2 regions of the Ruania suaedae genome follow, and region 1 is predicted to be linked to the other one. Evidence: predicted binding sites of a transcription regulator. Region 1 holds the regulator's gene; the other holds the start of a gene.
What was found. Region 1 encodes HrcA, which represses chaperone genes, less so after heat shock. Its sites were predicted from a motif close to TTNGCACTCGNNNNNNNCGAGTGCNAA; they were not measured.

Region 1 (3,409 bases):
CTGGGACTCGTCGAGCTTCGTGGGCACCGTGACCTGCACGTGCACGTGCAGATCACCGCGGCCGCCGCCGTTGAGGTGCCCGATGCCGAGCCCCTTGAGGGTGACGATCTCGTCCGGCTGGGTGCCGGGCCGGATGTCCAGCTCACGGACGCCGTCGAGGGTCTCCAGCTCGAGCAGCGTGCCCAGGGCGGCCGCCGTCATCGGCAGCTCGGTGGTGCAGTGCAGGTCGTCGCCGCGCCGGGTGAAGACTGGGTGACGCTTCTCGCGGACCTCCACGTACAGGTCACCGGGCGGGCCGCCGGCCGGGCCGACCTCGCCCTGGCCGGTGAGCTTGATCCGGGTGCCGTCGTCGACCCCGGCGGGGACGTTGACCCGCACGCTCCGGCGGGTGCGCACGCGCCCCTCGCCGGCGCACTCGCTGCACGGGTCGGTGATGATCGTGCCGAAGCCGGAACAGTTCGCGCAGGCCGAGGTGGTCATCACCTGGCCGAGGAAGGAGCGGGCCATCCGCTGCACCGAGCCGCGGCCGTGGCAGACCTCACAGGTGCTCGGGCTGGTGCCGGGCCGGCAGCAGGATCCCTGGCAGGTGGTGCAGATGACGGCGGTCTCGACCTCGATGTCCTTGCTGACGCCGAAGGCGGCCTCGGACAGCTCCAGGGAGATCCGCAGCAGCGCATCCTGCCCGCGACGGGTACGCGAGGCCGGTCCCCGGCCACCACCGCCACCACCGGCCGCGGCCTGGAAGAACGTCTCGAAGATGTCGGAGAACCCGAAGCCGGCACCGCCGGCCCCCGCACCACCGGGCTGCTGGCCCATGTCGTACATCTGGCGCTTCTCGGGGTTGGAGAGCACCTCGTGGGCGGCGGCGATCTCCTTGAACCGGTCCGCGTTCTCGACGCCGGCGACATCCGGGTGGTGCTGCCGGGCCAGCTTGCGATAGGCGCGCTTGATCTCCTCGGTACTGGCGTCGCGGGAGACTCCGAGGGTCGCGTAGTAATCGGTCACGTGTTGCCTTCTGTGTCGCAGGTGTGGGAGTCAGCCGCCGAGGAAGCGGGAGAGATAGCGCGCGACGGCCCGGACGGCGGCCATCGTGGTGGGGTAGTCCATGCGCGTCGGGCCGAGGATGCCGAGCTGCCCGATGGATGCTGCGCCCTCGCCACCGTAACCGCTGGCGACGATGGATGCTTCCTGCAGGTTCTCATGGTGGGTCTCGCGACCGATCCGCACGGCCAGCGGGTGGTCCGCGCCCCGGCCGCCCATCCCCTGCTCGGCGTCGTCAGCGGCCATCTCGCTCAGCAGCCGCAGCAGCACTACGTGCTCCTCCAGCGCCTCCAGCACCGGCCCGATGGTGCGGGTGAAGTCGACGTCGGCACGGGCCAGGTGCGCGGTGCCGGCCATCACGATCCGCTCCTCGACGTCCTGGGAGAGGGTGTCGGTGATGGTGGCGAGCACGGCCGTGACCAGGGCCCGGTCGGCAGGCCGGAAGGCCTGCTCCACATCGGTCAGCACCGAGCGCAGCCGGGCCGCGTTCCGGCCCGCGACCTCGGCGTTCAGCCGTGCCCGCAGCTCGGCGACCATCGTCTCGTCCAGGTCCTCGGTGGCCTCGACCCGGCGCTGCTCCACGCGCCCGTTGGCCGTGATGATCACCACCAGCAGGCTCCGCTCGCCGGTGGGGATCAGCTCCACGTGCCGCAGGGCCGAACGGCGCAGGGAGGGGTACTGCACGACGGCGACCTGCTGGGTGAGGTGGGCGAGCAGCCGCACCGTGCGCTCGAGCACGTCGTCGAGATCGACGGCGCCCTCCATCAGCTCGGCGATGGCGCGGCGCTCGACCGTGGACAGCGGTTTGATCACCGAGATCTGATCAACGAAGAGCCGGTAGCCCTTGTCGGTGGGGATGCGCCCGGCGGAGGTGTGCGGCTGGGCGATGTACCCGTGTTCCTCCAGCGCCGCCATGTCGTTGCGGATGGTGGCCGGGGAGACGTCCAGGTTGTGACGGTCCACCAGGTTGCGTGAGCCGACCGGTTCACGGCTGCGCACGTAGTCCTGCACGATGGCCTGCAGCACCTGCAGCTGGCGCTCCGAGCTGGACATCCTCACCTCCCTGGCGATCAGCACTCGATGACGGTGAGTGCCAATTCTACGCGGTGCGCGGGCGGGCGGCGGCGTCGCTACCCGACCCGCGTGCCGCCGCGGCGGCGGCCCGGTCCGGTCGTAGGCTCGCGGGGTGATGAACGACCGGTACGGCTCCGACGTCCTCAGCAGTGATCCACACGCGCGCACCCGGCCCCGCACGGTCGAGGCAGCCGCCGAGCCCGGCCTGGTGGTCGAGGAGGTCCAGAGCGGCTGGGTGGGCGCCGTGGTCGCCGTGGAGAAGAGCGGCGGTCAGCACGTGGTGGTGCTGGAGGACCGCCGCGGCCGCACGCGCACGTTTCCGCTCGGTGCCGGCTTCTGGGTGGAGGGCAAGCCCGTGCGCCTGGTCCCCCACCGCGCCCAGGCCGCCCCCGCCGGGCCGGCCCGCACAGCGTCCGGGTCCCGGGCGGTCGCCGGTGCGAGGGCACGGGTGGCACGGGGTTCCCGGATCTGGGTCGAGGGCCGCCACGACGCCGAGCTGGTCGAGAAGGTGTGGGGCGAGGACCTGCGGATTGAGGGGGTCGTGGTCGAGATGCTCGACGGCGTCGACAATCTGGCCGATCGCCTCACCGAGTTCGCGCCCGAGCCCGGGCGCCGCGTAGGTGTGCTCGTCGATCACCTGGTGGCGGGCAGCAAGGAGTCGCGCGTGGCCCAGGAGGTGGTGCGCCGCTTCGGGTCGAAGCAGGTGCTGGTGGTGGGTCACCCCTACGTCGACGTCTGGCAGGCGGTGAAGCCGGCGCGGCTGGGCCTGCAGGCGTGGCCGCACGTGCCGCGGGGCACCGACATCAAGGTCGGCACGCTCACCGCGCTGGGCTGGCCGGCCGGTGATCAGGCCGATATCGCGCGGGGCTGGAAGAAGATCCTGGGCACGGTCCGCGACTACCGCGACCTGGAGCCGAGCCTGCTGGGCCGGGTGGAGGAGCTCGTCGACTTCGTCACGGCCCCGTAGACCCCTCGGCGTAGCAGCACGAGAGCCGCCGGCGCACAGCACCGGCGGCTCTCGTGGGTTCAGGCCTCAGTTCGGCAGGCCTCAGTTCGAAGCGGGCACCCGGCCCGCGTTCTTGCTGTACAGCCAGGACACGGCCAGCACCACGACCGGGGCCGAGACCAGCGTGCCGATGCCGCACAGCGCCGCACCGACCGCGTTGGCGACCATGCCCAGCAGCAGCACGATGATCGTCTGCCCCGGGGTGGCCAGTGCCAGCTTCACCGAGGACGTGATCGCCTCGATGACGTTCTGGCCCTTGTCGAGGGCGAAGTACACGGCGTACACGCC
Region 2 (3,409 bases), 1.4 Mb from region 1:
CTCAGGGCGTGCATCGATGGCAGGATCGGGCCCGCGCCAACCTCACGGCCGAGCTGGAGAGCCTACGCAGCCCGAGCTGAGACACCTCCGGCACGACGAAGGCCCGCATGACGAAGGCCCCCGGTTCCACGAGGGAACCGGGGGCCTTCGATGCCTCAGGTGAGGGCGAGGGGCTCGATCAGAAGCCCATACCGCCCATGCCACCCATGTCGTCGCCACCGCCGGCGGCCGGGGCGGCCTTCTCCGGCTTGTCGGCCACGACGGCCTCGGTGGTGAGGAACAGGCCGGCGATGGAGGCCGCGTTCTGCAGCGCAGAACGGGTCACCTTCACCGGGTCGTTGATGCCGGCGGCGAGAAGGTCCTCGTACTCACCGGTCGCGGCGTTGAGGCCGTGTCCGGTGGGCAGTCCGCGCACCTTCTCCACCACGACGCCGCCCTCGAGGCCGGCGTTCACGGCGATCTGCTTGAGCGGGGCGTCCACCGCGATCTGGACGATCGAGGCACCGGTGGCCTCGTCGCCGTCCAGCTCGAGCTTGGCGAAGGCCAGCGCCGCAGCCTGGATGAGGGCCACGCCACCACCGGCGACGATCCCCTCCTCCACAGCAGCCTTGGCGTTGCGCACCGCGTCCTCGATGCGGTGCTTACGCTCCTTGAGCTCGACCTCCGTGGCGGCACCGGCCTTGATGACCGCGACACCACCGGCGAGCTTGGCCAGGCGCTCCTGGAGCTTCTCGCGGTCGTAGTCGGAGTCGGAGTTCTCGATCTCGGCGCGGATCTGGCTCACACGGCCGGCGATGGCGTCGGCGTCGCCGGCACCCTCGACGATCGTGGTCTCGTCCTTGGTCACGACGACCTTGCGGGCGGTACCGAGCACCTCGAGGCCGACGTTGTCGAGCTTGAGGCCGACGGTCTCGGACACGACCTCACCACCGGTGAGGATGGCGATGTCGTTGAGCATGGCCTTGCGGCGGTCGCCGAAGCCCGGGGCCTTGACGGCCACGGACTTGAAGGTGCCACGGATCTTGTTGAGCACCAGGGTGGCCAGGGCCTCGCCCTCGACGTCCTCGGAGATGATCAGCAGCGGCTTGCCCGACTGGATGACCTTCTCCAGCAGCGGCAGGACCTCCTTGACGTTGGAGATCTTGCCCTCGACGAGCAGGACATAGGCGTCCTCCAGAACGGCCTCCTGGCGGTCCTGGTCGGTGACGAAGTACGCCGACAGGTAGCCCTTGTCGAAGCGCATACCCTCGGTGAGCTCGAGCTCGAGGCCCAGCGCCTGGGACTCCTCGACGGTGATGACGCCTTCCTTGCCCACCTTGTCGAGGGCCTCGGCGATCAGCTCACCGATCTGCGGGTCACCGGCGGAGATGCCGGCGGTGGCCGCGATCTGCGCCTTGGTGTCCACCTCGGTGGCCGAGGTGAGCAGCTCGGCGGTGACGGCGTCGACGGCCTTCTCGATGCCCCGCTTGAGGGCGATCGGGTTGGCGCCGGCGACGACGTTGCGCAGACCCTCGCGCACGAGCGCCTGAGCCAGCACGGTGGCGGTGGTGGTGCCGTCGCCTGCGACGTCGTCAGTCTTCTTGGCGACCTCCTTGACGAGCTCGGCGCCGATCTTCTCGTAGGGCTCCTCGAGCTCGATCTCCTTGGCGATGGACACACCATCGTTGGTGATCGTGGGGGCGCCCCACTTCTTCTCGAGGACGACATTGCGTCCCCGCGGGCCGAGGGTGACCTTCACGGTGTCGGCGAGGGCGTTGAGCCCACGCTCCATCCCGCGACGGGCCTCCTCGTTGAAAGCAATCTGCTTAGCCATTGGCGGTTCGATCCTCCGGAACTGGCTTTCGGTTCGGCCGGCGGGACGCCCGCGACGGACGACGTCGATCCGGTGCGTTCACGTCACGCACCGGGCCGGCGCCTCGTCTCGCTGACCACGGTTGTCACTCTCAGAGCGAGAGTGCTAATGCCATTATTGGCACTCTCGGCCCGAGAGTGCAAGGAGGGACGGTCACGCGCTCAGGGAGCGAGCGAGGGCACGGGCAGCGAGAACCGTTGTGCGAGGGCCCGGCGAGCGGCGTGCCATCCGGACATGCCGTGCACGCCCGGGGCCGGCGGCGTGGACTGCGAGCACAGATACACCCCCGGGATCGAGACCCGGTAGGGGTCCCACGCCAGCCGGGGGCGGGCCAGCAGGCCCCAGGTGGACAGGGCACCGGAGGCGATGTCACCGCCGATGTAGTTCGCATTGTGGACCGACATCTGCGAGGCCGGGGTACAACGCGCGCTCACGACGACGTCCCGGAACCCGGGCGCGAACCGTTCGATCTGCGCGGTCAGGGCCTCCGTGATGTCGCCGGGGTGCCCGGCCGGCACGTGGGCGTAGGCCCAGCCGGGGCGCAGGCCGCCGACGATCCGGCCCGGGTCGGCGATCGCCGGATCGGAGAAGAGGGCCATGGGTCGCTGCGGCATCCGGCCCGAGGCGACCTCGTTCTCGGCCGCGGCCATCTGCTCCCGGGTGCCACCGACGTGCACGGTGGCGGCCTCGCCGACGCGCGGATCCGCCCACGGCACCGGCCCGGAGAGGACGTAGTCGACCTTCGCCGCGGCGTCGCCGTAGCGGAACCGTTCCAGGGCGCGGCGCACCGACGGGCGCATCCGTTCCCCCCAGATCTGCACCAGCCCGGCCGGTGAGGTGTCGGCGAGGTAGGCCCGGGCACGTGGCAGATCGGTCCAGGACCGCACCTCGGCATCGGTGACCACGCGGCCGCCGTGCGCCTCCAGGTCGGCGATCAGGGCCGCCGTCAGGGAGCCCGACCCCCCGACGGGGATCGGCCAGCCGACGGTGTGGGCCTGCGTGGCCAGCATCATCGCCGTGCCGGAGGCGGCGGGGCTGGGCAGCGGGGCGATCGCGTGGGCGGCCACGCCGGTGAGCAGGGCGGGGCCGAGGTCACTGGAGAAGCGCAGGTTCCAGGCGGGTGTGGCCTGCTCGAGCACCCGCAGCCCGGCAGCGGCCAGCGCGCGCAGTCCGCGCACGCTGCCCAGGCCTGCCGGCACGTGGCGGCGGTCGCCCAGCGCAAGTTCGGTGAGCAGCCCGGCGTTCTCGACCAGGGGTGCGAAGAAGTGCTGCCACGCCGGTCCGTCCGGGCCGAGCTCGGCCACGGTGCGCTCCAGCGAGCGGTAGGCGATCGCGGCGCGCCCGTCGTCAAGGGGTTGGGCGTAGGAGACCTCCGGTGCGATCAGCTCGACCCCGCGGGCGGCGAAGTCGAACTCCCCGAACGCGGGGCTGGCCAGCGCCTGCGGGTGCACGGCCGAGCAGATGTCCTCACGGAGCCCGTCGGCCTGCGGCGAGTCGAGCGTGCGCGCACCCCCGCCGGCCACCGCCTGAGCCTCGAGCACGATCACCTCGAGGCCG

Region 2: the regulator HrcA is predicted to act here: its motif matches at 1,935-1,961, upstream of groL (chaperonin GroEL).

What each region holds. Positions count from the first base shown of each region.
Region 1 is NZ_CP088018.1:2,042,430-2,045,838, forward strand. Features, by position in the region: gene dnaJ (molecular chaperone DnaJ) at 1-1,005, opposite strand, end outside; gene hrcA (heat-inducible transcriptional repressor HrcA) at 1,036-2,094, opposite strand; gene LQF12_RS09460 (DUF3097 domain-containing protein) at 2,231-3,082, shown strand; gene LQF12_RS09465 (hypothetical protein) at 3,164-3,409, opposite strand, start outside.
Region 2 is NZ_CP088018.1:603,721-607,129, reverse strand. Features, by position in the region: gene LQF12_RS02775 (DUF4031 domain-containing protein) at 1-80, shown strand, start outside; gene groL (chaperonin GroEL) at 179-1,813, opposite strand; gene LQF12_RS02765 (phytoene desaturase family protein) at 2,014-3,409, opposite strand, start outside.